Regions from separate parts of the Streptomyces sp. NPDC057307 genome, predicted to be linked through region 1. Evidence: predicted binding sites of a transcription regulator. Region 1 holds the regulator's gene; each other region holds the start of a gene.
What was found. The regulator HrcA, encoded in region 1, represses chaperone genes, less so after heat shock. The targets are predictions, from matches to a motif close to TTNGCACTCNGNNNNNCNGAGTGCNAA.

Region 1 (10,004 bases):
CTCCGTCACGAAGTCGATCAGTTCCTCCACCCGCCCCAGCAACGCCGGCTCCAGGTCCCGATAGGAGTGGACCGAGGACAGGATCCGCTGCCACGCCGCACCGGTGTTTTCCGGCCAGCCCAGGGCCCGGCACACCCCCGTCTTCCAGTCCTGGCCGCGCGGCACCGTCGGCCACGCCGGGATGCCCACCGACGACGGCTTCACCGCCTCCCAGACGTCGATGTACGGGTGGCCCACGATCAGGACGTCGTCACCCGTCACCCGCTCGGCGAGGCGGGACTCCTTGGAGCCGGGAACCAGGTGGTCCACCAGGACGCCGAGGCGCGCGTCCGGTGCCGGGCCGAACTCCGCGACGATCGCCGGGAGGTCGTCGATGCCCTCCAGGTACTCCACGACCACGCCCTCGATGCGCAGGTCGTCGCCCCAGACCCGTTCGACCAGTTCCGCGTCGTGCCGCCCCTCCACGTAGATACGCCCCGCACGGGCGACCCGCGCCCGCGCGCCCGGGACAACGACCGAGCCGGAGGCCGTACGGGCGGGCCGGACCGGGCCGGCGGCGGCGGGCCGGACCAGGGTGACCACCCGGCCTTCGAGCATGAACCCCCGCTCCACCAGCGGGAACACCCGGTGCTTGCCGAAGCGGTCCTCCAGGGTGACCGTGGGGCCCTCGGCCGTCTTCTCGCAGCGGATCACCGCGCCGCAGAAGCCCGTCGACACCTCCTCGACCACCAGATCCGGTTCGGCGGGCACCTCGGGCACCGGCTTCGAACGCTTCCAGGGCGGGGTCAGATCGGGGCTGTAACTGCGCATCCGCAGACGATAACGGGGCCCGCGCCACGAGGGGGCTACGTCGTGCCGAAACGCGCGGCCAGCGCGCCCCGCTGCGCCCGTACGAACGCCGCGTCGACGGCCGCGCCGTGGCCGGGAACGTACACCGCGTCCTCCCCGCCCAGCGCCAGCAGCCGGTCCAGCGCGGCCGGCCAGCGCGCCGGGATCGCGTCGTCGCCGGCCTGCGGCTCGCCCGACTCCTCGACCAGGTCGCCGCAGAAGACGACCTCCCGGTCGCCGGGGACGAGCAGCGCCAGATCGTGCCCGGAGTGCCCCGGGCCGACATTGGCGAGAAGTACCTGTCGCCCGCCGAGGTCGAGCGTCCACTCGCCCGACACCGGGTGGTGCGGCACGACCAGCGCGTCCACCGCGGAGGCGGCCTCGGCGGCGGACACCCCGTGCCGTACGGCCGAGGCGCGCAGGCTCTCGCGGTCGCGGAGCAGCAGCTCCGCCAGGCCCACCGCGCCGTAGACCTGGGTGCCCGAGAACGCCGCCGTGCCCAGGACATGGTCGAAGTGGGGGTGGCTGAGCGCGATGTGTGTCACGCGCCGGCCGCCGCACAGTGCCTGCGCCTGCGCGCGGATCTCCGCGCCCTCACGGAGCGTCGAGCCCGTGTCGTACAGAAGGACGGCGTCCTCGCCGACGACGAGGCCGACCGTCGCATCCCAGCCAGGCAGTCTCCGCCTGCCGACTCCCGGTGCGATCCGTTCCCAGCCGTGCTCTTCCCAACGGACGTCCATACGGCGACGCTATCGGTGGGGCGGGCGCGGTGCCGCGCGGTAGCGTGACCGGTCGGCCTTGCTAGGGGCGTACCTCACGGCCGTACACTGGGCCGGGGAATGCTGGCACTCCTACGCATCGAGTGCCAGGCCGGATCCGAGGACCCAGAGCTGGAGGTGTGCGCGATGCTGAGCGAACGCAGGCTTGAGGTGTTGCGCGCCATCGTCCAGGACTATGTCGGCACCGAGGAGCCCGTCGGCTCCAAGGCGTTGACCGAGCGGCACAAGCTCGGTGTCTCCCCGGCCACCGTCCGTAACGACATGGCGGTCCTGGAGGACGAGGGCTTCATCGCCCAGCCCCACACGAGTGCGGGGCGTATTCCGACGGACAAGGGCTACCGGCTCTTCGTCGACCGGCTGGCGGGCGTCAAGCCCCTGTCGGCGCCGGAGCGCAGGGCCATCCAGAACTTTCTCGACAGCGCCGTCGACCTGGACGACGTGGTGGGCCGTACGGTGCGGCTGCTCGCGCAGCTGACCCGGCAGGTCGCGGTCGTGCAGTACCCCTCGCTGACCCGCTCGACGGTGCGGCATGTGGAACTGCTCTCGCTGGCCCCCGCGCGGCTGATGCTGGTGCTGATCACCGACACCGGCCGGGTCGAGCAGCGCATGATCGACTGTCCGGTGCCGTTCGGCGACACGTCGCTGGCGGATCTGCGGGCCCGGCTCAACGCCCGGGTCGTGGGGCGCAGGTTCTCCGATGTGCCGCTGCTGGTGCAGGAGTTGCCCGAATCCTTCGACCTGGAGGACCGGGGGACGGTGTCCACGGTCCTGGCGACGCTGCTGGAGACACTGGTCGAGGAGACCGAGGAACGGCTGATGATCGGCGGCACCGCCAATCTGACGCGCTTCGGGCACGACTTCCCCCTGACGATCCGGCCGGTGCTGGAGGCACTTGAGGAGCAGGTCGTGCTCCTCAGGCTGCTCGGCGAGGCCGAGGACTCGGGCATGACCGTACGAATCGGGCACGAGAACGCCCACGAGGGCCTCAACTCCACGTCCGTCGTCGCGGTCGGCTACGGTTCGGGCGACGAGGCAGTCGCCAAACTCGGCGTGGTCGGACCGACCCGCATGGACTACCCCGGAACGATGGGAGCGGTACGCGCAGTGGCACGTTACGTCGGACAGATCCTGGCGGAGTCGTAAGTGGCCACGGACTACTACGCCGTACTCGGCGTACGCCGCGACGCATCACAGGACGAGATCAAGAAGGCATTCCGCAGGCTCGCCCGCGAGCTGCACCCGGATGTCAATCCCGATCCCAAGACGCAGGAGCGCTTCAAGGAGATCAACGCCGCGTACGAGGTGTTGTCGGACCCGCAGAAGAAGCAGGTCTACGACCTCGGCGGCGACCCGCTCTCACAGGCGGGCGGTGGCGCGGGCGGCTTCGGGGCCGGTGGCTTCGGCAACTTCTCCGACATCATGGACGCGTTCTTCGGGACGTCGCAGCAGCGTGGCCCGAGGTCGCGCACGCGGCGCGGCCAGGACGCGATGATCCGGCTGGAGATCGACCTCAACGAGGCGGCCTTCGGCACCACCAAGGACATCCAGGTCGACACGGCGGTCGTCTGTACGACCTGCTCGGGCGAGGGCGCCGCACCCGGCACCTCCGCGCAGACCTGCGACATGTGCCGCGGTCGCGGCGAGGTCTCGCAGGTCACGCGGTCCTTCCTGGGCCAGGTCATGACGTCGCGGCCGTGCCCGCAGTGCCAGGGCTTCGGTACGGTCGTGCCGACCCCCTGCCCCGAGTGCGCGGGCGACGGCCGGATCCGGTCACGCCGTACGCTCACGGTCAAGATCCCGGCGGGCGTCGACAACGGCACCCGTATCCAGCTCTCCGGCGAGGGCGAGGTCGGGCCCGGTGGTGGTCCGGCGGGTGACCTGTACGTCGAGATCCACGAGCTGCCGCACGCGGTGTTCCAGCGGCGCGGCGACGATCTGCACTGCACGGTGACCATCCCGATGACGGCCGCCTCGCTGGGCACGCAGTGTCCGCTGGAGACACTGGACGGCGTCGAGGACATCGACGTCCGTCCGGGCACCCAGTCGGGCCAGTCGATCCCGCTCCACGGCCGTGGCATCACGCATCTGCGGGGCGGTGGCCGGGGCGACCTGATCGTCCATGTCGAGGTCATGACCCCGTCGAAACTCGACCCGGAGCAGGAGCGGTTGCTGCGAGAGCTGGCGAAGCTCAGGGGCGAGGAACGGCCCACCGGCCAGTTTCAACCGGGTCAACAGGGGCTTTTCTCAAGGCTGAAGGACGCGTTCAACGGCCGTTAGGCACGGTGTCCTCAGGCGCCGTACGGGCTGCTTTCCGGCCCGTACGGCGCCTGACGACGAACCGGCACCAATGCTCCACGGGCGACATGGCACCATGCGTGCATGTCCTCCGTGTTGACCGACATCTGCCGGTATCCGATCGTGCAGGCTCCCATGGCCGGCGGCGCGTCGTGCCCGCAGCTGGTCGCGGCCGTCGGTGAGGCCGGGGGGCTCGGCTTCCTCGCCGCCGGGTACAAGACGGCCGACGGGATGTACCAGGAGGTCAAACAGCTCCGGGGGCTCGGCGGAGCTGCGTTCGGGATCAATCTGTTCATGCCGCAGCCGCACCACGACGACCACGCCGCCGTGGAGGTGTACCGCGAACAGCTCGCCGGCGAGGCGGGCTGGTACGGGACCCCGCTCGGCGACCCCGACGCCGGTCACGACGACGGGTACGAGGCCAAACTCGCCATACTCCTCGACGATCCCGTCCCGGTCGTGTCGTTCACCTTCGGCTGCCCCACCCCCACCACCCTCGACGCCTTCACCCGCGTCGGCACCCTCACCGTCGTCACGGTGACCACGCCCGAGGAGGCCCAGACCGCCGAGTGGTCGGGCGCCGACGTCGTCTGTGTCCAGGGCGTCGAGGCCGGCGGCCACCAGGGCACGCACCGCGACGACCCCGCCACCGACGGCGCCGGTATCGGGCTGCTGTCGCTCGTCACGCAGGTACGGGACTCCGTACGGCTGCCGGTCATCGCGGCCGGCGGGCTCATGCGCGGCGCGCAGATCGCCGCCGTCCTCGCCGCGGGCGCCGACGCCGCCCAGTTGGGCACCGCCTTCCTCGTCTGCCCCGAGTCCGGCGCCCACGCCCTCCACAAACACGCCATGACCGACCCGCTGTTCACCCGCACCGAACTCACCCGCGCCTTCTCCGGCCGGCCCGCGCGCGGTCTCGTCAACCGCTTCATGCGCGAACACGGCCCCTACGCCCCGCCCGCGTACCCGGAGGTGCACCACCTCACCGCCGGACTGCGCAAGGCCGCCGCCAAGGTCGGCGACCCCCAGGGCATGGCCCTGTGGGCCGGCCAGGGCCACCGGATGGCCCGTGATCTGCCCGCCGGACAGCTCGTCGACGTCCTCGTCGACGAACTCGAAGCCGCCCGCGCCTCGTTGACCCTGGGAAACGCCTCATGACCGCACCTGTCTTCGTCGTCGACACCCCCGGTGCCCTGCGGCCCGGCACCGTCACGCTCGACGGCCCCGAGGGCCGCCACGCCGTCTCCGTAAGGAGGCTGCGCGTGGGGGAGGAGGTCGTCCTGACCGACGGCGCGGGCACCGGGGCCTACGGGACGGTCGCCGCCGTCCACGGCAAGGACCGGCTGGACGTGGCGGTCGGCGGCCTTCGTACGGAGGACGAGCCCGCGCCCCGTATCACCGTGGTCCAGGCGCTGCCCAAGGGCGACCGGGGCGAACTGTCCGTCGAGACGATGACCGAGACCGGCGTCGACGCGATCGTGCCCTGGCAGGCCGCGCGCTGCATCACGCAGTGGAAGGGCGAACGAGGCGCCAAGGCCCTGGGCAAATGGCGCGCCACCGCCCGCGAGGCGGGCAAGCAGTCCCGCAGGCTCCGCTTCCCCGAGGTCGCGGAGGCCATGTCCTCCAAAGAGGTCGCGGCGCTGCTGGCGGCGGCCGACTTCGCCGCCGTCCTGCACGAGGACGGCAGCCGACCGCTGGCCACCGCCGAACTCCCCGGCACCGGAGCCATCGTGCTCGTCGTCGGCCCCGAGGGCGGCGTCTCCCCGGACGAGCTGGCGCTGTTCGCCGACGCCGGGGCCACCCCGTACCGGCTCGGCCGCACCGTCCTGCGCACCTCCACCGCCGGCACGGCCGCCGCCGCGCTGCTGCTGGGCCGCACCGGCCGCTGGTCCTGATCGCGGGGGCCCGGCGGGCGGATAGCATGCCCTCGTACGGAAGCACGCCTCCGTACGGAAGTGACCAGGGGCGACCGGCCGACCGATGAGGAGACCCGGACCATGGCGGGAGAACGACAGGCCGACTGCCTGTTCTGCAAGATCGTCGCCGGGGAGGTGCCCGCCACCGTCGTACGCGAGACGGACACCACCGTGGCCTTCAGGGACATCAACCCGCAGGCCCCCACCCATGTGCTGGTGATCCCCAAGGTCCACTACCCGGACGCGGCCTCGCTCGCCGCCGCCGAGCCGCAGATCGCCGCCGACCTCCTGCGCGAGTCCGCCGAGGTCGCCGCCGAGGACAAGACCGCGGGCAGCGGCTACCGGATCGTCTTCAACACCGGCAGCGGCGCCGGCCAGACCGTCTTCCACGCGCACGCCCACGTCCTGGGCGGGCGCGGCCTCAACTGGCCCCCCGGGTAGGCGGCCGACACCTTGTCCGTACGAGAGCTCGTCGTCCTGGGCACCGCCAGCCAGGTCCCCACCCGGCACCGCAACCACAACGGGTATCTGCTGCGCTGGGACGGCGAGGGCATCCTCTTCGACCCAGGCGACGGCACCCAGCGCCAGATGGTGCGCGCCGGAGTCGCGGCGTACGACATCAACCGCATCTGCGTCACGCACTTCCACGGCGACCACTCCCTCGGCCTCGCCGGGGTGATCCAGCGCGTCAACCTGGACCGGGTCCCGCACGAGGTCACCGCGCACTACCCGGCGAGCGGACAGCACTTCTTCAGGAGGCTGCGGTACGCGACGGCGTACCGCGAGACCGTCGGCATCACCGAGGCGCCCGTCGACGCCGACGGCGTGCTCGCCAGGACCGCCTCGTACACCCTCCGGGCCCACAAGCTCTCGCATCCCGTCGAGTCCTACGGCTACCGGATCACCGAGCCCGACGGCCGCCGGATGCTGCCGGAACGCCTCGCCGCGCACGGCATCGAGGGGCCCGACGTGGGGCGCCTCCAGCGGGACGGCGAACTGCGCGGGGTGACGCTCGCCGACGTCAGCGAGGAGCGCAGGGGCCAGCGCTTCGCGTTCGTCATGGACACCCGGCTGTGCGACGGGGTGCACGCGCTGGCCGACGGCTGCGACCTGCTGGTCATCGAGTCCACCTTCCTCGACGAGGACGCGAAACTGGCCGCCGACCACGGCCATCTGACGGCCGGTCAGGCGGGGACGGTGGCGCGGGACGCCGGTGTACGGCATCTCGTACTGACGCACTTCTCGCAGCGCTACGGGGACCCGGCGGAGTTCGAGCGGCAGGCCAGGGCGGCCGGCTACGAGGGCGAGCTGACCGTCGCGGCCGACCTCGTACGCGTACCGCTGCCCAAGCGCTCCGGCTGATCCGCCGGGGCCCGGCCGCTTTCCCGCACGGCGGGGGCCGTCGGCCAGTCTCAGGGGCGGGCGGCCACCGGTCTCCACGCGTCGAGCACCCTGGCCGCCGCGTCACGGGTACGGCGCGAGGCGTCGTCCGTGAGCGCGGTCAGCGACTTGATCGCCCCGTCCGAGCCCGCCGGCGGGCCCCCGTGCTCCCGCAGATACTCGCCCAGGCCGTGCACGGCCTGGTAGCGGACGGCCTCCTCCGGGTCGTCCAGGTGCGCCACGAAGCGCGCCCCGTCCGCCGTGTCCGGGTCGTCCAGCAGGGACAGCGCCGCCGCGCGGACCTCGGCGTTCGCCGACCGTTCGTCCAGCAACAGCCTTATCGACGGCAGGACTTCGGGGTAGTCGGTCAGCGCGTGACCGGCTTGCCGGGCCACCTGCGGGTCGGTCAGCAGACAGTTCATCAGTGCCCGCGCCGCCCTGTCGCGGTCCCGGCGGGGCAGCCGGTGCCGGCCCAGCCGGCCCAGTCGGCCAAGGCCGTTCAGCGCCCCGGCCCGTACCCGTATGTCCTCGTCCCGCAGGAGCGGAAGGAGGAGATCGAGGTCCCGCCGGTCGCCGAGCCCACCGACGGCCCCGGCCGCCGCCGCCCGCAGGTCGGGGTGGCAGGGCCACCGCGTGAGGACGGACCTCAGCAGCCGTACGGCGGCCGAAGTGCCCATTCGGGTCAGCGCGTCCACGACGGTCGGACCCAGCTCGGGATGGTCGATCCAGCGCCGCGCCGCCGGCAGGGCGCGGTGCTCACCCAGCTCTCCCAGGGTCCCGAGCAGCGCACGCGCGACGTCCGGGTCCTGTTCGTCGTCCAGGCGCGCGAGCAGCAGATCGGCGGTTCCGCGCCTCGGGGCGCCGCCCAGTCTGCTCACCACCGCCCGGCGCACCTCCGGGGCCGGGTCGCGCAGACCCTCGATCAGTGAGTCCCACAGCCGCGGCGTGCAGCGGGCGGGCAGGATGTCCAGCGCACGGGCACGGGCCGCGCCGGCTCCGTGCCGCGCCGAGCGAAGAAGCTCCGCTCCGACGTCCTTGTCGTCCATCCGCCGCCACACCAGCATCCGCGCGTGCCCCCAGACCATGCTCTCGGGGTCTCCCAGCAGCCGCACCACCGACTCGATGTCACCGATCGTCCCCAGTCGCCTCAGTGCGACGAGCGCGTTGAGCCGCAGGTGCCGGTCCTCGTCCCGCAGCAGGCGCGCGTACGCCTCCGTGACGGCCGGGCCGGTCAGCCCGAGCCGGTCGGCGGCGAGTGAGGCCCGGCGCCGTACGCGCGGGTCGGCGTCCCGCATCAGACCGATCAGTAAGTCGCCGGTGGCGGTGGCGCTTGCGGTGTTGCCGGTGCCGACACCGTGGGCGGGCCCGCCGGGAGCGCCGAGGCGGCCGAGGCCGAGCGCGGCGGCGGCGCGGACCGAGGGATCCGGATCTCCGCCCGCCGCGACGAGCGCCGACACGTCCCCGGCCCTTCCGGTCCGGCCGAGCCCCTTGGCCGCGGCGGCCCGCCGCCACGGCTGCGGCGCCGACAACTCCCGCAGGAAAAAGGCGATTTGATGTTCGTTGCTCATGATGCCCCCTTTCAGTGTGAGACGTCCGACGGGCGCGGAGGTTGCCCTCCGTCACCGACGTGACCCGACCGCCCGGCACGCTCCTCACGCCGACTGTCAGTGCCATCGGGCACACTGTCCGGATCCGTACGCCGATCCGGGAGCGCGACCGTGACCCCACGTGAAGGAACGCCGCAGGAGCACACCGCCCATGTCGACCCCTTGGGCGCCCTGCGCGCCCCGGACGACCCGGACTGCGACGTCTACCTGACCGGCACGGTCTTCCTCGACATCATCTTCACCGGCCTCGCCAGCGCCCCCGTGCGCGGCACCGAGTCCTGGGCCAGGGGCATGGGTTCGAGCCCCGGCGGCATCGCCAACATGGCCAGCGCGCTGGCCCGTCTCGGGCTGCGTACGTCGCTCGCGGCCGCCTTCGGCGACGACCACTACGGGGAGTACTGCTGGGACGCCCTGGAGCAGGGCGAGGGCATCGACCTCTCGCGCTCCCGTACCGTCCCCGGCTGGCACTCGCCGGTCACCGTCTCCATGGCGTACGAGGGCGAGCGCACGATGGTCTCCCACGGCCACGAGGCGCCGCCGCCCGAGGGCGCCCTGCCCGAGTGCCCGCCACGCGCGCGTGCCGCCGTCGCCGCGCTCACGCCGGGCCGCAGCGACGGGTGGGTCGCCCGCGCCGCCGAGCACGGTGCGCGGGTCTTCGCCGACGTGGGGTGGGACGACACCGGCCGCTGGGACCTGGCCGGACTTCCCGACCTGGCGCACTGCGAGGCGTTCCTGCCCAACGCCGAGGAGGCGATGCGCTACACGCGTACCGACTGCCCCAGGGCCGCCGCGCGGGCGCTCGCCGAGCTGGTGCCGCTGGTGGTCGTGACCCTGGGCGCCGAGGGGGCGTACGCGGTGGACAGCGCCAGCGGCGCCACCGCCGAGGTGCCGGCCATCGGCGTGGAGGCGCTCGATCCGACGGGCGCGGGCGACGTGTTCGTGGCCGGGTTCGTCACCGGCACGCTCGCCGGCTGGCCGCTCGCCGACCGGCTCGCCTTCTCCGGACTCACGGCCGCGCTGTCGGTCCAGGAGTTCGGCGGATCGCTGTCGGCGCCCGGCTGGGCGGAGGTCGCCGCCTGGTGGAGTTACGTCCAGGAGTCGTCGGACCAGGATCCGGCGGCGCTGCGCCGATACGCCTTCCTGACGGGGCTGTTGCCGGCGCCGAGCCGGCCGTGGCCGCTGCGCAGGGCCGTGCCGAC
Region 2 (10,004 bases), on a different contig from region 1:
CGATTGGAAGCGACAAGAACCTGGGCGGCGTGCTCGGAGACCATGTGCCGAAACCTAGCCCGTCGCGGAAACGCTCAAACGTACGGTTCCGGTCGGCGTGGATCAGCCACGCCCCCGGCCACGGGCCGCCGCCAGCGCCACCACCCCGGCGCCGACGAGGGCGAGGGCCATGCCGCCCAGCAGCCAGAGCTGTTCCGTGGTCAGGGTCACCGTGTTCATCACCATGCCAGGCAATATAGGCAAATCATACGAATAGACCGGTGGTGCCACGCGGCTCCTGGGCCGGTCGTGTCCTCGATCGCCGGAAGATCGCCGGCAGATCAACCGGCCCGGCCCGCTGAATCCGTACCGGGGCGCCCCTCAAGCCGCCCGCCGCATCCCTCACGCCACCCGGCGCACCCCTCAAGCCGCCCGGCGCGCCGCGTACTCCCTGATCTCCCGCATCGGCGGCCGCTCCTCCGTGTCCACCGCGTGCGTACGCGGCTCGAAGCCCCCCTCGCCCCGCTCGAACTGCGTCAGCGCCGGCCGCACCAGATGCCCCCGCGACAGCCGCAGCTGCGCCGTCCGGTAGATCGCCGCCGCCATCCGCCCCAGCGCCTGGCTGTCCTGGTGGCGGTGTCTGCGCACCCCGACGTCGACCTGGCCCAGCGCGTCCAGCCCCACCGTGTGCAGCGCGTCCACCAGCAGGCCCAGCTCCACCCCGTACCCCACGGGGAACGGCAGCCGCTCCAGCAGTGAGCGCCGTACCGCGTACTCGCCGCCCAGCGGCTGCACGAACCCCGCCAGCAGCGGCCAGTGCAGATTCAGCAGCGGACGCGCCACCAGTTCGGTCACCCGGCCGCCCTGCCCCGGATCGTCGCCGAGCGGGCGGTCGTACATCGCCTTCACGAACCGCACGTCCGGCTCGGTGAGCAGCGGCCCCACGACCCCCGACACGAAATCCGCCGAGAAGTCCTTCAGATCCGCGTCCACGAAACAGACGATGTCGCCGCTCGTCACCAGCAGCGAGCGCCACAGCACCTCGCCCTTGCCCGGCACCGCCGGCAGCCTCGGCAGGATGTCGTCCCGGTGCACCACCCGCGCCCCGGCGGCCGCCGCGACCTCCCCCGTGCGGTCGGTCGAGCCCGAGTCGATCACCACCAGCTCGTCGACGAGCGGCGCCGGGCCCGCCATCAGTTCACGGCGGATCACGGAGACGATCCGGCCGACCGTGGTCTCCTCGTTCAGGGCCGGGAGCACCACGCTGACCTGCGCACCCTGCTTGGCGGCGACCAGCCGGTCGACCGGCCGGTCCGCCGCCGACCAGGACCGCCGGGCCAGCCAGCGCTCCACCTCTTGCAGCACGTGATCTCCATCTCGCGGATCGGACGAAGGGCTCAACCGTCCAGGGGTTCGGTTACAGTCTTGAACAACGCGGATGACCGTCGCATGTCGGGGGTCGTCACGCTGACAATCGAATACCGCTCATCCAGAGGGGCAGAGGGAACGGCCCGTTGAAGCCCCGGCAACCCTCCCGCCGACCGCGAGGTCATGGTGGGGAAGGTGCCAATTCCGTCTTGCGGCGAGATGCGTCGCGAGGAAGATGAGGAAAGGGCCTCGCCTTCATGGCTGTGCAGACTGTTCACGAATCCGACAACATCGCCGCCTCCGGCACCACTGACGCCCCCGTGGATCTCGGACCCGCCGCCGCCCTCTCGTGCCGCGAATGCGGGGAACGCTTCGAACTCGGCCCGATCTTCGCCTGTCAGAGCTGTTTCGGCCCGCTCGAAGTGGCCTACGACCTGCCGACCGACGGCCCCGACGAGCTGAAGAAGCGCATCGCCGCCGGACCCGACAACATCTGGCGTTACGCCCCGCTGCTGCCCGTCCCCGCCGACGTGGCGTCGAAGCCGAACATCAACCCCGGCTTCACCAAGCTCGTCAGGGCCGACAACCTCGCCCGTGAGCTGGGCGTCACCGGCGGCCTGTACGTGAAGGACGACTCCGGCAACCCGACGCACTCCTTCAAGGACCGCGTCGTCGCCATCGCCGTCGAGGCGGCCCGTGCCTTCGGCTTCACCACGCTCTCCTGCTCCTCCACCGGCAACCTCGCGGGCGCCGTCGGCGCCGCCGCGGCGCGCGCCGGCTTCCGCTCCTGCGTCTTCATCCCGCACGACCTGGAGCAGGGCAAGGTCGTCATGGCCGCGATCTACGGCGGCGAACTCGTCGGTATCGAGGGCAACTACGACGACGTCAACCGCTTCTGCTCCGAGCTGATCGGCGACCCGCTGGGCGAGGGCTGGGGCTTCGTCAACGTCAACCTCCGCCCGTACTACGGGGAGGGCTCCAAGACCCTCGCGTACGAGATCTGCGAGCAGCTCGGCTGGGAGCTGCCCGACCAGCTCGTCATCCCGGTCGCGTCCGGCTCGCAGCTGACGAAGATCGACAAGGGGCTCAAGGAGCTGATCGCGCTCGGCCTGGTCGAGGACAAGCCGTACAAGATCTTCGGCGCGCAGGCCGAGGGCTGTTCGCCGGTGTCGGTCGCCTTCAAGGCCGGCCACGACGTCGTACGGCCGCAGAAGCCGGACACGATCGCCAAGTCGCTGGCGATCGGCAACCCGGCCGACGGCCCGTACGTCCTGGACATCGCCCGCCGCACGGGCGGCGCCGTGGAGGACGTGAACGACGAGCAGATCGTGGACGCGATCAAGCTGCTCGCCCGGACCGAGGGGATCTTCGCCGAGACGGCGGGCGGGGTGACCGTGGGCGTGACGCGCAAGCTCATCGAGGCGGGTCTGCTCGACCCGGCGCTCACGACGGTCGTGCTGAACACCGGTGACGGGCTCAAGACGCTGGACGCGGTGGCCGCGACGTCGCAGGCGACCGCGACGATTCCGCCGAGCCTCGACGCGTTCCGTGACGCGGGCCTGGCGCGTTGAGCCTCTCACCAACCCGCTACTTCTCGGAAGGCAGAAACCGATGAGCGTGAACGTCCGCATCCCCACCATCCTCCGTACGTACACCGGTGGGAAGGCCGAGGTTCCGGCCGAGGGCGCGACCCTCTCCCAGGTCATCGAGTCCCTGGAGACGAACCACCCGGGCATCGCCGCCCGCGTCCTGGACGACCAGGGCAAGCTCCGGCGCTTCGTCAACGTGTACGTGAACGACGACGACGTCCGCTTCGAGCAGGGCCTGGAGACGGCCACTCCGGACGGCGCCGGCATCTCGATCATCCCGGCGGTCGCCGGCGGCTGAACAGCACGCACGGTGAACGGTGTTGCCCCCTCCGCAAGAGAAGCGGAGGGGGCAATTCCATGAGGTTGAACGCGGTACAGTTGGGGTAGCCCCGCCGCCGATCTTGCCGCGACTGTGCCCCGCGCATATGAGTTCGCGACAAGATGCGGTCGAAGTGTGGACGCTGTTTGCGCGGTTCCTTGCGCTTTGCCCGGCCCGACTTGCCCTGGTAGCCCGGCAATTCACCTCTTTGCGTGTTCCGCCATGCCCAGAATTCTCGTCCGATTGACCTGTTGCAGAGGGCAGTTGGGCAGATACATTCAGCCGCGGTCGACGCGTTCCGGCGCGAAGTGCGGTCCCGCGCAGGGGCCAGTAATAGGGGAGTTAGGCATGGCTCAGGGCACCGTCAAGTGGTTCAACGCGGAGAAGGGCTACGGCTTCATCGCGGTCGACGGTGGTGCGGATGTTTTCGTCCACTACAGCGCGATCCAGATGGACGGCTACCGCACCCTTGAAGAAGGTCAGCGAGTTGAGTTCGAGATCTCGCAGGGCCAGAAGGGTCCGCAGGCGGACATGGTCAAGCTCGCCGTCTGATTCCGGCGCGATCGGCCAACGACGCACTCACGCATGAGGGGCCCGTATCCCGGCAAGGGGTACGGGCCCCTCACGCGTGCGCGTGCGGCTGTGGGACGTACGCGCGCGGCTGTGGGAGGGGTCGTGGTCACTCGGGAGTCGCTTGCACTCTCGGGGGTCGAGTGCTAATCATTGGCGTTAGCACTCTGCTAGTGAGAGTGACAACTTATGGACCGGGTCAGCGAGGCCCGGGAGCCTGTGGGGCAAGGAACCGCAAGGCTCTCAGGCCGTCCGTCGCGGGCGCCGACACGGTCCGGAGAATCCACCCCCTGTCCGGGAGGACCACTTCACATGGCCAAGATCATCGCGTTCGACGAGGAGGCACGGCGCGGTCTCGAGCGCGGGATGAACCAGCTCGCCGACGCCGTCAAGGTCACCCTTGGCCCCAAGGGCCGAAACGTCGTCCTCGAGAAGAAGTGGGGCGCCCCCACGATCACCAACGATGGTGTTTCCATCGCCAAGGAGATCGAGCTCGAGGACCCGTACGAGAAGATCGGCGCCGAGCTGGTCAAGGAAGTCGCCAAGAAGACGGACGACGTCGCCGGTGACGGTACGACCACCGCGACCGTCCTGGCCCAGGCCCTGGTCCGCGAGGGCCTGCGCAACGTGGCCGCCGGCGCCAACCCGATGGCCCTCAAGCGCGGTATCGAGAAGGCCATCGAGGCCGTCTCCGGTGCCCTCCTTGAGCAGGCCAAGGACGTGGAGACCAAGGAGCAGATCGCTTCGACGGCCTCCATCTCCGCCGCCGACACCCAGATCGGCGAGCTCATCGCCGAGGCGATGGACAAGGTCGGCAAGGAAGGCGTCATCACCGTCGAGGAGTCGCAGACCTTCGGGCTCGAGCTTGAGCTCACCGAGGGCATGCGCTTCGACAAGGGCTACATCTCGGCGTACTTCGCCACCGACATGGAGCGTATGGAGGCGTCGCTCGACGACCCGTACATCCTGATCGTCAACTCCAAGATCGGCAGCGTCAAGGACGTTCTGCCGCTCCTGGAGAAGGTCATCCAGTCGGGCAAGCCGCTGCTGATCATCGCCGAGGACGTCGAGGGCGAGGCGCTCTCCACCCTCGTCGTCAACAAGATCAAGGGCACCTTCAAGTCCGTCGCCGTCAAGGCCCCGGGCTTCGGTGACCGCCGCAAGGCGATGCTGAACGACATCGCCATCCTCACGGGCGGCACGGTCATCTCCGAGGAGGTCGGCCTCAAGCTGGAGAACGCCGGTCTCGACCTGCTGGGCCGTGCCCGCAAGGTCGTCATCACCAAGGACGAGACCACCATCGTCGACGGTGCCGGTGACAGCGAGCAGGTCGCCGGTCGCGTGAGCCAGATCCGCGCCGAGATCGAGAACTCGGACTCGGACTACGACCGCGAGAAGCTCCAGGAGCGCCTCGCGAAGCTGGCCGGCGGCGTGGCCGTCATCAAGGCCGGCGCCGCGACCGAGGTCGAGCTCAAGGAGCGCAAGCACCGCATCGAGGACGCGGTGCGCAACGCCAAGGCCGCCGTCGAGGAGGGCATCGTCGCCGGTGGTGGCGTGGCTCTGCTCCAGGCCGGTTCGGTGTTCGAGAAGCTTGAGCTCGAAGGCGACGAGGCGACGGGTGCGAACATCGTCAAGCTCGCGCTGGAGGCTCCGCTCAAGCAGATCGCCGTCAACGGTGGTCTCGAGGGTGGCGTCATCGTCGAGAAGGTCCGCAACCTGCCGATCGGTCACGGCCTCAACGCCGCGACCGGCGAGTACGTGGACATGATCGCCGAGGGCATCATCGACCCCGCGAAGGTCACGCGTTCCGCGCTGCAGAACGCGGCGTCCATCGCGGCGCTGTTCCTCACCACCGAGGCCGTCATCGCCGACAAGCCGGAGAAGGCCGGCGCCGGCGGCGCGCCGGGCGGCATGCCGGGCGGTGACATGGACTTCTGATCCTGAGGGATCGGCGGTTCATGGCGTAGCTCGCAGTTGCGCACATGTACGAACCGAGGGCGGCACTCCCGAGAGGGGGTGCCGCCCTCGGGGCGTTCGGGGCGGTCGCGCCGGGTTACGGCAGCACCGGGCTGAGGACGGAGATCGCACCGAGCAGGGTGAAGCCCCCGGCGAGGAGGACCATCAGGAGCACGCGGGGGACCTCCAGGAGCAGTGGGGTCACCGACGCCTTGCGCTCCGGGTTCCTCGGGTCGTAGGCGACTTCGATGGTGTTGGCGTGGAGGCCGCTGCGGTACTCGTGCGCGTTGCCCTCGGCATCCGTGAACGCGTACACCGACTTCTTGCCCGCGCTGCCGACGTCGACCGCCTGGACGATCACCCCGCGTCGGCGCAGCACCGCCTTGACGTACAGATGGCGGACGGTCACGACAGTGGTGGCGAGACCCAGCCCCAGTGGCAGCAGGCCGACGACCGCGCTGAAGATCGCCCAGGGGGTGTGGACGACGGCGATGTACCCGAGGTACACGAGGTAGACCACGACGGCCAACGTGAACAGGGCGAGGGTGCGGCGGCCGGAGAACAGCTGGGGCGTGGCGGCCAGGGGCTCCGTCCGCACAAGGGCACTGCCGCGCTCGTCGGGAGTGGGCGGCAGCGCGGCGCCGACGGCCGTGACGAAAGCGGTGGCGGCCGTCGCGTTGTTGGCCGCGATCGTGTGCACGGCGCTGTCGGCGAGCGTGATCTCGACCGTGCGGGAACGGCCCTCCGCCGCGCGTACGGACCGGATGACCCTCAGCGGGATCGTGGCACGTTCCCCGGCGCGCTCGATGACGACGGTGTCGCCGTGGAAGGTGGCGGTCACACCACGGCTGCGGAGGGTCTGCGGAGAAGGCATGCAACTCAGGACCCCCGACGGGGGTGGAGGGTTGTACGGTTCTACGGCCTTACGGGCCGGTACGGTGCGATCGGGCGGGAGTCCGACGAGACCGCCACGTACGCCAGGCCGTCGTACTCCTCCGACAGCCGGACCGGGGTGACGTCGCGGCGGTAGAACCAGCGGGGCACCAGCGCGCCGAACGACCGCGTCGTGTGCGGGGCGTCGGCCCACTCCCGTACCGGCCGGGGCGCGTCGTCCGCTCCGGCGGGGCGCAGGTCGAGCAGGTGGTCCGCCGGGGTGGCGGTGGCGAGTTGGGCCTCGACCGTGGTGGGGGCGGGGGCGCCGATGGGGTTGCCCTCGGCGATACGGCCCGTCAGGCCGCCGACGCCGCTCCAGGGGCCCGGCCAGATGCGGTGGGCGCGGAAGGAGCCCTCGCCGAAGAGGAGACCGAGGGCGTAGTACGCGTCCCCGTACCGCTCGCGCAGGTGTCGGCCGAGAGGCGAGGTCGTGGAGTCGGCCGTACGGCCCTTCGCGATATGGCTGTTGTGGCCCCAGAGCACCACCTTGGCCGCCGGGTCGGCGTCCAGGATCTCCTCGACCGCCTGCGCCATGTACCGGTCGCGCGCCGCGGAGACCGTCCGCTCCGGGTCCGGGTGCTGTCCGCTGCGCGTCACCAGATCGGCGGCCCGGACCAGGATCCGGGCGTGCCGCACCGCGACGGCCCCGGCCGGGGTGTCGGGCTCGTCGTAGCCGCGTACGAACTCCAGCAACTTCTCCGCCTCGTGCATCAACCCCTGCTTGGGGTCCGGGCGCGATCCCGGATACGCGTGGGCGAGGATGCCGAGCGTGGAGTGCAGAGCGGGCAGCCGGTCCGGCGCCACGCTGGTGAGGAACGCTTCGAGCACCGCCAGCGAATCCCCGGAGCGCTGCGCGTCGATACCGGCGAAACGGACCTGCTCGTCCGCCGGGCGCCCGTCGTTGTACGCGCGCATCCACTCGATCATGTCCAGGACCTCTTCGGTGCGCCAGGTCCAGAACCCCAGCCCGGTCAGCACCTGCGCGGGGTCGCCGACACCGCCCCGTACGTACGCGTCGACGGCCGGACCGGCGGACGCGCTCGCCTCCATGGCCAGCGTCGTGAAGCCCAGCTCGGTCACCAGGTACTCCAGCAGCCGGTGCTTGAGCTGGAAGAACTCACGCGTGCCGTGGGTGGACTCGCCGAGCCCCACGATCCGTACGCCGTCGAGGACTTCCTTGAGCGGCTGTAGGTCGACGGTGGGCGCGCCGGCGGTCAGGCCGCCGCTCAGGGGTACGGCGTGCTGGGACAGCCACGCTGTCACCTCGCCCGACTCGTCCGTCCCGCCCGGCTCGCCCGACTCACCGGACCTGGTCTCCCGATCATTCGCTGGCATGCCGCCGAGGCTACAGCCGGGCGGGTGCCGTATCCGCACCGGGAACTCGGTGGCGGGTGCGGCGCGTTACGTGCGCATAGCGCACCGGAGTTGTCCCTGTCCCCAGGCACCCCCGAAGCCCCGGAGGCTCGACGCCATGTCTGTGACACCCCCCGACTCTTCCCGCCCCTTCAGTCCCTCCCGCCGTGCCGTGCTCGGCGGCGCCGTGGCCGCCACGTTCGCGCTCGGCGCCGGTACGGCCACGGCCACGGCGAACACCCGCCCCGGCCGTCCCGCCCGCCCCTCCTGGCCCACCGACTTCCCGCTGCCCAACGGCTTCCGCCCCGAGGGCATCGCCATCGGCAGCGGCCCGTACGCCTACATGGGCTCCCTCGCGGACGGTTCGATCCGCCGCGCCGACCTGCGCACCGGCGAGGGCCGGACGGTCCTGGAGGGCGCGACCGGCGGGGCCACCACCGGTCTGAAGCTCGACCGCGACGGGCTGCTGTACATCTCGGGCGGCGTGAGCGGTTCCATCCGGGTGCTCGACACCCGTACGAACCGGCTCACCGCCACGTATCAGCCGACGACGGCCGGCTTCGTCAACGACGTGATCCTGTACGGCGACCGGGCCTGGTTCACCAACTCGAACGCCCCCGTCCTCTACACCGTCCCGCGCGGCGGCAGGCGGCGCGGGAAGAAGGAGGACCTGCGGAGTGTCCCGCTCGGCGGCGAGTGGGAGCAGGCGCCCACCGGCATCAGCGCCAACGGCATCGAGACGACCCCCGACGGCCGCGCGCTGATCGTCGTCAACAGCCCGATCGGCAAGCTGTTCCGCGTGGACCCGAAGACCGGGCACGCCACGGTCATCACCCTCAAGGGCGCGGAGAACGTCATCAACGGCGACGGGCTGCTGCGCGTCGGCAGCACGCTGTACGTGGTGCAGAACCGCCTCAACCTCATCACCGTGTTCGACCTCGACGCGCGCGCCACCACCGCGACGCTGCGGCGCTCCATCACCGACCCGCGCTTCGACGTACCCACGACGGCGGCGCGCCTCGGCAACCGCCTGTACCTGGTCAACGCCCGCTTCACGACGACCCCGACGCCGGAGACGACGTACGACGCGGTGGCCGTACCGCTGCGTTGAGCGAGCACGCCGCACCACGGCGCACCGGGCTCCACCACGAGCCCGGCGCGCCTGGTGCGTCTGACGCGCCCGGTGTGTCTCGGCGGGGCCACGCCCGGTCTCGCCGCTCCCCACCCCCCCCGGGTCGCCACGTCAGCGGCTGAACTCGCCCAGCAGGCCCGTGTACTTCTTCGGTGGCGGCGCCGCGTACTCGCCCCGCTTGCTCGTCCGCAGCCCCAGCGACACCAGCGACTCGACCAGCTTCACCGCCGCGCCGACGCCGTCGACCACCTGGGCGCCGGTCCGGCGGGCGAGTGTCGGGGCGAGGGGGGCCATGCCCGCGCAGCCGAGTACGACGACGTCGCACCCGTCCTCGTTCACGGCCGCCGTGCACGCCTCGGTCACGGTCCGCACCGTGGCCGGGCCGGGGTCGTCCAGGTCGAGTACGGGGATGTCGCAGGCGTGCACGCCGCGGCAGGCGTCGGCGAAGCCGTAGCGGCGCGCCAGGTCCCAGGTGCGTCCGGTCGTCCGGGGCAGTGTGGTGACGACGCTGAAGCTCCGGCCGAGCAGCACCGCCGTGTGCATCGCCGCCTCGGCGATCCCGATCACCGGGCCGGTCGCCAGCTCGCGCGCGGCGTCGAGCCCCGGGTCGCCGAAGCAGGCGATGACATACCCCTCTTCCGCCGCCGCCTCGCCCGCCGCGATCTCCGCGAGCAGACCGGGGACGGCCAGCGCCTCGTCGTAATGGCTCTCGATGGACTCCGGCCCCATGGCCGGGTTGACGGCGGTGATGACGGTCGAGGGGGCGGCGGCCTCACGCGCGCAGCGGCCGGTGGACTCCGTCATG
Region 3 (10,004 bases), on a different contig from region 1:
CCTGGACGAGGGGATCGAAGGAGGTCGTGGACGCGTTCAACGCCTCGCACGACACGATCAAGGTGAAGTTCGAGGAGATACCGTCCGGCGGTCTCGGCGGCTATCCCAAGATCGCGAACGCGGTGAAGGCGGGCATCGCGCCCGATCTGCTCTCCATCGAGTATCCGCAGCTGTCGCAGTTCGTCAGCCAGGGCTCGCTCCAGGATCTGAGCGGCTATCTCACCGACGACATCAAGAAGAAGTTCCTGCCGCAGGCCGTGGAGCTGACCACGCTGGGCGGCCGTAACTGGGCCGTCCCCTTCGACGCCTCGCCGCAGGTCTTCTACTACCGCAAGGACTTCTTCGAGAAGCACGACATCGCGCCGCCGCGCACCTGGGACGAGTTCCGCACCGCCGCCGAGCGGATCAAGAAGATCGAGCCGAAGACCCGGATCGGCACCTTCTTCCCCGACGACCCGACGTTCTTCCAGGCGATGGCCTGGCAGGCCGGCGGCCAGTGGTTCGACACCGGCGGGGACAGCTGGCGGGTCGACACCACGGACCCGGCGAGCGTGAAGGCCGCCGATTACTGGCAGGGCATGATCGACGACGAACTCGTCTCCACCGCCTCGTCGTTCAGCCCGGAGTGGACCGGTTCGCTCAAGCAGGGCACGACCGTCGGCTATCTCGGCGCCTCCTGGGGCGCCGGCGTCCTGTCGGGCATCGTGGCCGAGCAGAAGGGCAAGTGGGCCGCCGTGCCGGTGCCGAGCTGGGACGCCGACCGGCCCGCCAGCGGCATGATCGGCGGGTCGACCTTCGCCGTCAGCAAGGACAGCAAGAAGGCCGCCGCCGCGGTCGAGTTCGCGCTGTGGATGTCGACCACCGAGGCGGGCATCAAGGCCCGGATCGGCGCGAGCACGTCGAGCGCCCTGCCCGCCGCACCCGCGCTGGTGCCGGTCGCAAAAGAGGCGTACGACACCAGCTTCTTCGGTGGTCAGGACCTGTACGGCCTGTACGAGAAGGCCGGCGCCTCCGTCGGTCCCGACTGGCGCTGGGGGCCGAGCACCGCCGCCACCAACGGCGCGCTCGGCGACGCCCTCAGCGACGTGGTCGGCGGCAGCTCGACCTTGCGTACGGCGCTGAAGACGGCGCACGACGCCACCGTCGCCGACGCGGAGAAGCGCGGACTGAAGGTCGAGGACGCCTCATGAGCAACACGAAGAGCACAAGCAGCACAACCAGCACCAGCCGCACAGGCATCACCGGCGGCACCGGCGGCAAGGCCGCTCGTACCCCCAAGTCCCCCACCGTCAGGGCCCGTACCGGCTTCGCCGCCGGCGTCCTCCTCGCCCCCTTCTTCGCGCTGTTCACCGTTGCGATGATCATCCCGGTCGGCTACGCCGTCTATCTCAGCCTCTTCACGGAGAAGCAGTCCGGACTCGGCTTCGACGGCCCGTCGACCGTCTTCCACGGCCTCGGCAACTACACGGCCGCCCTCGGCGACGAGGCGTTCCGCGACGGTTTCTGGGTGCTGCTCGGCTACTGCGCCCTCTACATACCGCTGATGGTCGGCGGCGCGCTCGTCATCTCGCTCCTGCTGGACACGGCCATGGCCCGCGCCCGCCGCTTCTTCCAGCTCGCGCTCTTCCTGCCCCACGCGATCCCCGGCCTGATCGCCGCCCTGATCTGGATCTATCTCTACACACCCGGACTCAGCCCGGTCGTCTCCGCCATGGAGTCCGGCGGCATCGGCTTCGACTTCTTCTCCTCCGAGGGCACTCTCCCCGCGATCGTCAACATCGCCCTGTGGGAGTGGCTCGGCTACAACGTCGTCATCTTCTACGCCTCGCTCCAGGCCGTCGACCGCTCCCTGCTGGAGGCGGCGACCGTGGACGGCGCGGGCAACTGGCGGCTCGCCTTCAGCATCAAGATCCCGCTGATCCGCTCCTCACTGATGCTGGTCCTGCTCTTCACGATCATCGGCTCGCTCCAGCTGTTCACCGAGCCGCTGATCCTCAACCGCGGCAGCGGGTCCGCCGTGACCAGCACCTGGACCCCCAACATGTATGCCTACAGCGCCGCGTTCGAGCGCAACGACTACGGACTCGCCGCCGCGGCCTCCGTGCTCATCGCGCTCGTCGCCGCCCTGCTCTCCTTCGTCGTCACCCGACTCTCCAACCGGAAGGGGGCACGGGCATGACGTCCCCGACCGTGGTCGACCCGACCGCCCAGCTCCAGACCCCGAACCGCCGCGACGGCCGCCGTGCCGACCGCGCCCCCGCACCGGCCGGCCGTCCGGCCGCCGGCCGCTGGCTGTCGAAGACCGCCGTCAACGGCGTGCTGCTGATCGCCGCCGTCTATACGCTCTTCCCGCTGATCTGGCTGGTCACCGCCGCCACCAAGGACGCCGGCAATCTCCTCGGCGGCGATGTCTTCTCGTTCGAGGGCTTCGACCTCGGCCACAACCTCTCCGAGCTGACGTCCTACCAGGACGGCATCTACTTCCAGTGGTACGGCAACTCGCTGCTCTACGCGGGAGTCGGCGCGCTCGGCTGCTCGCTGGTGAGCGTCGCGGCGGGCTACGCCTTCGACAAGTACCGGTTCCGGGGGAAGGAGAAGCTGTTCGCGCTCGTCCTGCTGGGTGTGCTGCTGCCGTCGACCGCGCTGTCGCTCCCCCTCTATCTGCTGGCCGTCGAGACGGGCACCGTCAACACCTACTGGTCCGTGCTGATCCCGGCGCTGGTCAACCCGTTCGGCGTCTATCTCGCCCGGATCTTCAGCGCGGGCTACATCCCCGACGAGGCCCTGGAGGCCGCCCGTATCGACGGGGCCGGCGAACTGCGCGTCTTCTGGTCGATCGGGCTGCGGATGATCATGCCGGGCTTCGTGACCATCTTCCTCTTCCAGTTCACCGCGATCTGGAACAACTTCTTCCTCCCCCTCGTGATGCTCTCGGACCGTCAGCTCTACCCCCTGAGCCTCGGCCTGTTCAACTGGCACAGCAACGCCAACGCCGACCCGACCTTCTACCCCATGGTCGTCACCGGCTCCCTGCTCGCCGTCACCCCGCTGATCATCGCCTTCGTCACCCTCCAGCGACACTGGAAGGCCGGACTCACCGCCGGCAGCGTCAAATAGCGTCATCCGCGACGCGTGAAGTGACCTGTGCGTACGACCCACGAGGAGACCGACTTCCACCATGCACGACGCCACTGACAATCGGCCGTCCGCGCTGCTCGCGATGAGCCCCGGCATCGCGGAACGGCTGTTCGCCCCCATTCATCTCGCCCGGCTGACCGGCCTCGTACGCACCGATCCGCGGCTCGTCGCGCACACCCTGACCGGCCCCGGCCTCGACCCGGCCGTCGCCGCCGCGCTCGCGGACGCCGAACTGCTGATCACCTGCTGGGGCGCGCCCGCGCTCACCGCCGAGGTGCTGGCCGCGGCGCCCCGGCTGCGCGCGGTCGTGCACGCCGCCGGCACCGTCAAGCACCACATCACGGACGCCTGTTGGGAGCGGGGCATCACGGTCACATCGGCCGCGGCGGCCAACGCCGTGCCCGTCGCCGAGTACACGCTGGCCGCGATCCTCTTCGCGGGCAAGCAGGTGCTCCGCTCGGCGCACCGCTACCAGGAGGTGCGCGCCCGGCACGACTGGCACCAGGAGCTGGGCCGGACGGGCAACTACCGCCGTACGGTCGGCATCGTCGGCGCGTCCCGGATCGGCCGCCGGGTGATCGAGCTGCTGCGGCCGTTCGACCTCGACGTCATGCTGTACGACCCGTACGTGGACCACTCGGAGGCTCGGGCACTGGGCGTCGAACTGGTGCCGCTGACTGAACTCTGCGGGCGCGCCCAGGTGGTGTCGGTCCACGCGCCGCAGGTCCCGGCCACCCGCCATATGATCGGCGCCGCCCAGCTCGCGGCGATGCCGGACGGGGCGACGCTGATCAACACGGCGCGCGGCTCGCTGATCGACGAGGACGCGCTGCTGCCGCAGCTGGTCTCCGGGCGGCTGAACGCGGTTCTGGACGTGACCGACCCCGAACTGCCGCCGCCGGACTCGCCGTTGTACGACCTGCCGAACGTGCTGCTGACCCCGCATGTCGCCGGTTCGCTGGGGGTCGAGATCCACCGGATGGCCGATCAGGCGCTGGACGAGGTGGAGCGGTACGCGAAGGGGCTGCCGTTCGAGGATCCCGTACACCCGTCGGCGCTGCCGCACTCGGCGTAGAGGCGGCACAACGCGTCGAGGCCCGGCACCCCCGAAGGGGCGCCGGGCCTCGGCGCGTTGTGCTGAAGACCTACGGACCTGAAGACCTACAGGTCCCCGGAGCTACGGCGTTACGAGCCTCAGTGGCTGTGACCGTGGCCGCCGTGACCGGCGTCGGCCTCTTCCTCGGCGGGCTTCTCGACGACCAGGGTCTCGGTCGTGAGGAGCAGCGCGGCGATGGAAGCGGCGTTCTCCAGCGCGGAGCGGGTGACCTTGACCGGGTCGATGACGCCGGACTTCACCAGGTCGACGTACTCGCCGGTCGAGGCGTTGAAGCCGTGACCCTTGTCCAGCTCGGCGACCTTCGCGGTGATGACGTAGCCCTCAAGACCGGCGTTCTCGGCGATCCAGCGCAGCGGCTCGACCACGGCGCGGCGGACGACCGCGACACCGGTGGCCTCGTCGCCCGTCTTGCCCAGGCCGTCCTCCAGCACCTTGGCGGCGTGCACCAGGGCGGAGCCACCACCGGAGACGATGCCCTCCTCGACCGCGGCGCGGGTCGCGGAGATGGCGTCCTCCAGACGGTGCTTCTTCTCCTTCAGCTCCACCTCGGTGGCGGCGCCGACGCGGATCACGCACACGCCGCCGGCCAGCTTCGCGAGGCGCTCCTGGAGCTTCTCGCGGTCCCAGTCGGAGTCCGTGGACTCGATCTCGGCCTTGATCTGGTTGACCCGGCCGACGACCTCGGCGCTGTCGCCGCCGCCGTCGACGATCGTCGTGTCGTCCTTGGAGACGGTGACGCGGCGGGCGGTGCCCAGCACGTCGAGACCGGCCTGGTCGAGCTTGAGGCCGACCTCTTCGGCGATGACGGTCGCGCCCGTGAGGGTGGCGATGTCGCCGAGCATGGCCTTGCGGCGGTCACCGAAGCCGGGGGCCTTCACCGCGACGGCGTTGAAGGTGCCACGGATCTTGTTGACGACGAGGGTGGAGAGCGCCTCGCCCTCGACGTCCTCGGCGATGATCAGCAGCGGCCGGGAGCCACCCGCCTGGATGACCTTCTCCAGCAGCGGGAGCATGTCCTGGATGGAGGCGATCTTGCCCTGGTTGATCAGGATGTACGGGTCGTCGAGGACGGCCTCCATACGCTCCTGGTCGGTCACCATGTACGGCGAGAGGTAGCCCTTGTCGAAGGCCATGCCCTCGGTGAACTCCAGCTCCATGCCGAAGGTGTTGGACTCCTCGACGGTGATGACACCGTCCTTGCCGACCTTGTCCATCGCCTCGGCGATGAGCTCGCCGACCTGCGGGTCCTGGGCGGAGAGCCCGGCCACGGCGGCGATGTCGGACTTGTCGTCGATCGGGCGGGCCGTGTCCAGGAGTTCCTTGGAGACGGCGGCGACGGCGGCGTCGATGCCCTTCTTCAGGGCGGCCGGGGAGGCGCCGGCGGCGACGTTGCGCAGGCCCTCGCGGACCAGCGCCTGCGCCAGCACGGTGGCGGTGGTGGTGCCGTCACCCGCGATGTCGTTGGTCTTGGTCGCCACCTCCTTCACGAGCTGGGCGCCGAGGTTCTCGTACGGGTCGTCGAGCTCGACCTCGCGGGCGATCGTGACACCGTCGTTGGTGATGGTCGGGGCGCCGAACTTCTTGTCGATGACGACGTTGCGGCCCTTGGGGCCGATCGTCACCTTCACCGTGTCGGCAAGCTTGTTGACGCCGCGCTCAAGGGCGCGACGGGCGTCCTCGTCGAACTTCAGGATCTTCGCCATGGGAGCTTTCTCTTGTCCTCTCGAACGAACAACGAACTACGCCCCGGACCACCCGGCGATGCGGGGGCCAGGGGCGCAGTTCACAGCAGACTGTGGAAATTACTTCTCGATGATCGCGAGCACGTCGCGAGCCGAGAGGACGAGGTATTCCTCGCCGCTGTACTTCACCTCAGTGCCGCCGTACTTGCTGTACAGAACGACGTCGCCGACGGAAACGTCGAGCGGAAGCCGCTCGCCGTTCTCGAAGCGACCCGGACCGACGGCCAGGACGACGCCCTCCTGGGGCTTCTCCTTGGCAGTGTCCGGAATAACCAGGCCAGAGGCCGTGGTCTGCTCTGCGTCGAGCGGCTGGACCACAATGCGGTCCTCGAGCGGCTTGATGGCAACCTTGGAGCTGGCGGTCGTCACGATCCGACCTCCCCCTTCGGAGATCTCACGGGGTTAACTGTCTGGGTGGCGTGACCTGGATCGATCCGTCGTCGCGGGTGCCGGACCTGTCCTGTCACGCATTGGCACTCTCCAGTGGGGAGTGCCAGGCCTGACACTATGACCGCGATTAGCACTCGGTCAAGCTGAGTGCCAATCGAGCCCGCGCGCGGCGCCGCGATCCGGCGCCGTGGCAGGTGCGATCCGCCGCCGCGGTGGGTGCGATCCGGCGCCTTCGGGCACCTCCGGCGCGGCGGCGCCGATGAGTTTCGCCGTGGTCCACGGTCTGTCAGTGGGAGTTGGCACACTGCGGCTGCGAGGCCGCCTCGGCCGGCCCCGCCCCGTGAGAACCAGAACGCAAGACACCCCCAGGAGACCTTCGATGCGCACACTGATCAGCACCGCCTTCGTCTCGCTCGACGGCGTCGTGGAAGCCCCGGGCGGCGAGCCGGGCTACCGGAACTCCGGCTGGACCTTCAAGGACGTGGAGTTCCTGCCGGAGGCTTTCGAGATCAAGGGCCGGGAGCAGGAGGAGGCCGCGGCCATGCTGCTGGGACGGACCAGTTACGAGGCGTTCAGCCCGGTCTGGCCGGGCATGGCGGAGTTCGCCGAGTACAAGAAGATGCCGAAGTACGTGGTGTCCACCACCCTCACCGACGACGACCTGGTCGCGGACTGGGGCCCGACCTCGATCCTGCGGTCGCTCGACGAGGTCGCCGCGCTGAAGGAGACCGAGGGCGGCCCGATCATCGTCCACGGCAGCGCCGAACTGAACCGGAACCTCTCGGACGCCGGTCTGATCGACCGCTACCACCTGCTCGTCTTCCCGCTGCTTCTCGGCGCGGGCAAGCGGCTGTTCAGCGCCACGGACAAGGACGCGCAGAAGCTGCGGCTGGTCGAGCACGAGGCGTATGCGAACGGCCTGCAGAAGAACGTCTTCGACGTCGTCCGCTGAACGTGCGTGACGCCCCTGCACCGGCGCAGGGGCGTCAGCGGAACCGGCCCGACCTGACCATGCCCGGCCCGCCCGGCCCAAGAGGCAAGCCCTAGACGTAGTCCTCCAGCTTCGCCACCGCGTAACCCTTGTCGGTGATCGTCTTCATGACGTGCCGGATCATGTCGGGCATCGAGCCCTTCCAGTCCTCCTCCCCGCGGAAGTGCGTGAGGACGATGTCGCCGGGATGCAGGTCCCGGTCCCACTCGCGCCACTCCATGTGGTCGGGGAACGCCTCGGACGACCACAGCGGAACGGCCTTGACGCCACAGGACTTGGCGGCGCGCAGGGTGCTCGCGTTGTAGTTGCCGTACGGCGGCCGGAAGAGTTCGGGCCGCTTCCCGTACTGCTTCTTGAGCTTGTCCTGCTGCCCGCAGATCTCCCGCTTCTGCTCCTCGTAGGAGAGTCCGGGGAGGTAGGGGTGGGTGAGGGTGTGGTTGTGCAGGGAGACACCGCGCGCCTGCATCTTCTTGAAGTAGGCGTAGTTGTCGTTGATGACGTAGTCGCTGAGGAAGGCGCTGTACGGGATCTTCAACTCGTCCATCATGCGCAGCAGTCGGGGATCCTTCTCGGCGCCGTCGTCGATCGTCAGGAAGACGACCTTCTCCTTCGTCGGGACGGTGGTGAAGACCGGCGGCAGGGTCGCGCCACCCGTGACCTCGAAGCCCTTGCGGGTGGTGATGCGCGGCTTCACGGCGGGCGGCGCGGGCGCGGCGAGCGGGGTCTTGGCGAGCTTCCACTTCTTGGCGGCCACGGCACGGAGCGCCTGGGCCTCGGCGGCAGCGGCGGCTCCGGCCTTCTTGGCGGCGTCGGTCCCCGGTCCGGGGCCGGGCCGGCCCGGCTTCACGGGGGCGGACTCCACCGGCCCGCCACCACCGCCACCGCCGTCCCCGCTGTGACCACCGTGGCCGCCATGACCGCCGCCCCGGTCGTCGGTCCCCGCCGCGCAGGCAGAGCCGAGTGCGGCGATCAGAAGTACGGCGACGACCGCGCGGCCCCGTCCGCGCGGGTGTCTTTTCCGCAGCTCTGCGACCTTTTCGTCCTTTTGTCTTACTAGTTGCATGGCGCCGCATCCTGTCAGCGCCCGGCCCGCGCGCCCGGCCGACACCGCCGGGAAGCGATGACGGTCCCCCGGCTGGCCCACAATGGCCCGGTGACCGACTCCCCCTCGCCGCTCGCCCCCCTGCTCTCCGACGAGGGCCAGGCCCTGCTCGCCGCCCTCCGCGACCACGACCCGGCGCACGAGCTGGCGCTGGCGACCCGGCTGCGCCGAGACCACCCCGCCGAGTTGGTCTCGGCGGCCCTCGCGCAGGCCCGGCTGCGGCAGCGGGCGGTCGCGAAGTTCGGCGAACAGGACGCGTACCGCATGTACTTCACACCGCACGGCGTCGAGCAGGCCACCCGTACCTCGGTCGCCGCGCACCGGGCGGGCCGGTTCCGGGACATCGGCCTCCCGGGCCCCGGCCCGGCGCGGATCACGGACCTCTGCTGCGGCATCGGCGGTGACGCGATCGAGCTGGCCCGCGCGGGGTTCGCCGTGACCGCCGTCGACCGCGACCCTGCGACCTGCGAGATCGCCGCGCACAACATCCCCGCGCTGGCGCCTGACGCCCCGCCACCGGCCGTCGTGTGCGCGGACGTCATGGCGTACGACCTGAGCACGGCGCCCGCCCCCGACGCGCTGTTCATCGACCCGGCGCGGCGCGGCGGCCGGGGCCGGATCTTCGACCCGGAGGCGTACTCGCCGCCGCTGTCCTGGGCGATCGAGGCGGTACGTACGGTCGGCACCGGCGGCATCAAGATCGCGCCGGGCATCCCGCACGAGCTGGTCCCCGATGACTTCGAGGCCGAGTGGATCTCCGACGGCGGCGACGTCAAGGAGGCCGTGCTCTGGCACGACGCGAGCGGGGCCGGGGCCGTCGGCGCGATCACACCCGGCGCCCGGCGCGCCACGCTGCTCCCCGCGGGCCTCACCCTCACCGGCCGGGGCCTGCCGAACCCCCAGGTCAGGAAGGTCGGCCGCTATCTGTACGAGCCGGACGGCGCCGTCATCCGCGCCCATCTGGTCGCCGAGGCCGCCGACGAGCTGGACGGCGGCCTGATCGACGAGACGATCGCCTACATCACGGCGGACGAGCTGCGCCCGACGCCGTACGCGACGGCGTACGAGATCACCGACGAGCTGCCGTTCAACCTCAAGCGGCTCAAGGCCCTGCTCCGCGAGCGCGAGGTCGGCATCCTGACGGTCAAGAAGCGCGGCTCGCCGGTCGAACCGGAGGAGCTGCGACGGAAGATGAAGCTCCAGGGACGGAACTCGGCCACCGTCTTCCTCACCCGGGTCGCGGGCGCGCCGACGATGCTGCTCGGTCGGCCCGCCGGAAGGCCGTGAGGTGGCGGGCGAGACCGTGGTGAAGGTGTCCTGGGGGCCCAGACCCGAGTCCCACCAGGAGTTGGCCGGGCGCTGGCTGGACCTGCTGGGGCGGCTGACGGAGCTGTCGGCGGGCGCCTTGGCCGACTGGCGGTGGGACGGCCACGGCACGGCACCGGGCGAGCCCGTACCGCAGGACGCCGGCGCCTTCGCGGCGGCGGTCGAGGCGGCGAACCGGCACGACGACGCGGACATCAT

Region 2: the regulator HrcA is predicted to act here: its motif matches at 3,985-4,011, upstream of groL (chaperonin GroEL).
Region 3: the regulator HrcA is predicted to act here: its motif matches at 6,515-6,541, upstream of groES (co-chaperone GroES).

Annotation. Positions count from the first base shown of each region.
Region 1 is NZ_JBHUZM010000075.1:26,574-36,577, reverse strand. It holds gene ACFUN8_RS23655 (DUF3097 domain-containing protein) at 1-810, opposite strand, end outside; gene ACFUN8_RS23650 (MBL fold metallo-hydrolase) at 846-1,568, opposite strand; gene hrcA (heat-inducible transcriptional repressor HrcA) at 1,734-2,750, shown strand; gene dnaJ (molecular chaperone DnaJ) at 2,751-3,884, shown strand; gene ACFUN8_RS23635 (nitronate monooxygenase) at 3,987-5,060, shown strand; gene ACFUN8_RS23630 (16S rRNA (uracil(1498)-N(3))-methyltransferase) at 5,057-5,797, shown strand; gene ACFUN8_RS23625 (histidine triad nucleotide-binding protein) at 5,900-6,259, shown strand; gene ACFUN8_RS23620 (ribonuclease Z) at 6,272-7,180, shown strand; gene ACFUN8_RS23615 (HEAT repeat domain-containing protein) at 7,231-8,766, opposite strand; gene ACFUN8_RS23610 (carbohydrate kinase family protein) at 8,917-10,004, shown strand, end outside.
Region 2 is NZ_JBHUZM010000013.1:17,809-27,812, forward strand. It holds gene ACFUN8_RS07935 (trehalose-6-phosphate synthase) at 1-44, opposite strand, end outside; gene ACFUN8_RS07940 (hypothetical protein) at 103-225, opposite strand; gene ACFUN8_RS07945 (glucosyl-3-phosphoglycerate synthase) at 403-1,344, opposite strand; SAM riboswitch class I at 1,462-1,589, shown strand; gene thrC (threonine synthase) at 1,605-2,918, shown strand; gene ACFUN8_RS07955 (ubiquitin-like small modifier protein 1) at 2,959-3,234, shown strand; gene ACFUN8_RS07960 (cold-shock protein) at 3,604-3,807, shown strand; gene groL (chaperonin GroEL) at 4,138-5,763, shown strand; gene ACFUN8_RS07970 (hypothetical protein) at 5,879-6,655, opposite strand; gene ACFUN8_RS07975 (erythromycin esterase family protein) at 6,697-8,049, opposite strand; gene ACFUN8_RS07980 (superoxide dismutase) at 8,186-9,178, shown strand; gene ACFUN8_RS07985 (aspartate/glutamate racemase family protein) at 9,311-10,004, opposite strand, start outside.
Region 3 is NZ_JBHUZM010000010.1:10,328-20,331, forward strand. It holds gene ACFUN8_RS06300 (ABC transporter substrate-binding protein) at 1-1,190, shown strand, start outside; gene ACFUN8_RS06305 (carbohydrate ABC transporter permease) at 1,187-2,179, shown strand; gene ACFUN8_RS06310 (carbohydrate ABC transporter permease) at 2,176-3,117, shown strand; gene ACFUN8_RS06315 (hydroxyacid dehydrogenase) at 3,179-4,213, shown strand; gene groL (chaperonin GroEL) at 4,333-5,958, opposite strand; gene groES (co-chaperone GroES) at 6,058-6,366, opposite strand; gene ACFUN8_RS06330 (dihydrofolate reductase family protein) at 6,767-7,339, shown strand; gene ACFUN8_RS06335 (polysaccharide deacetylase family protein) at 7,431-8,441, opposite strand; gene ACFUN8_RS06340 (SAM-dependent methyltransferase) at 8,499-9,767, shown strand; gene ACFUN8_RS06345 (hypothetical protein) at 9,769-10,004, shown strand, end outside.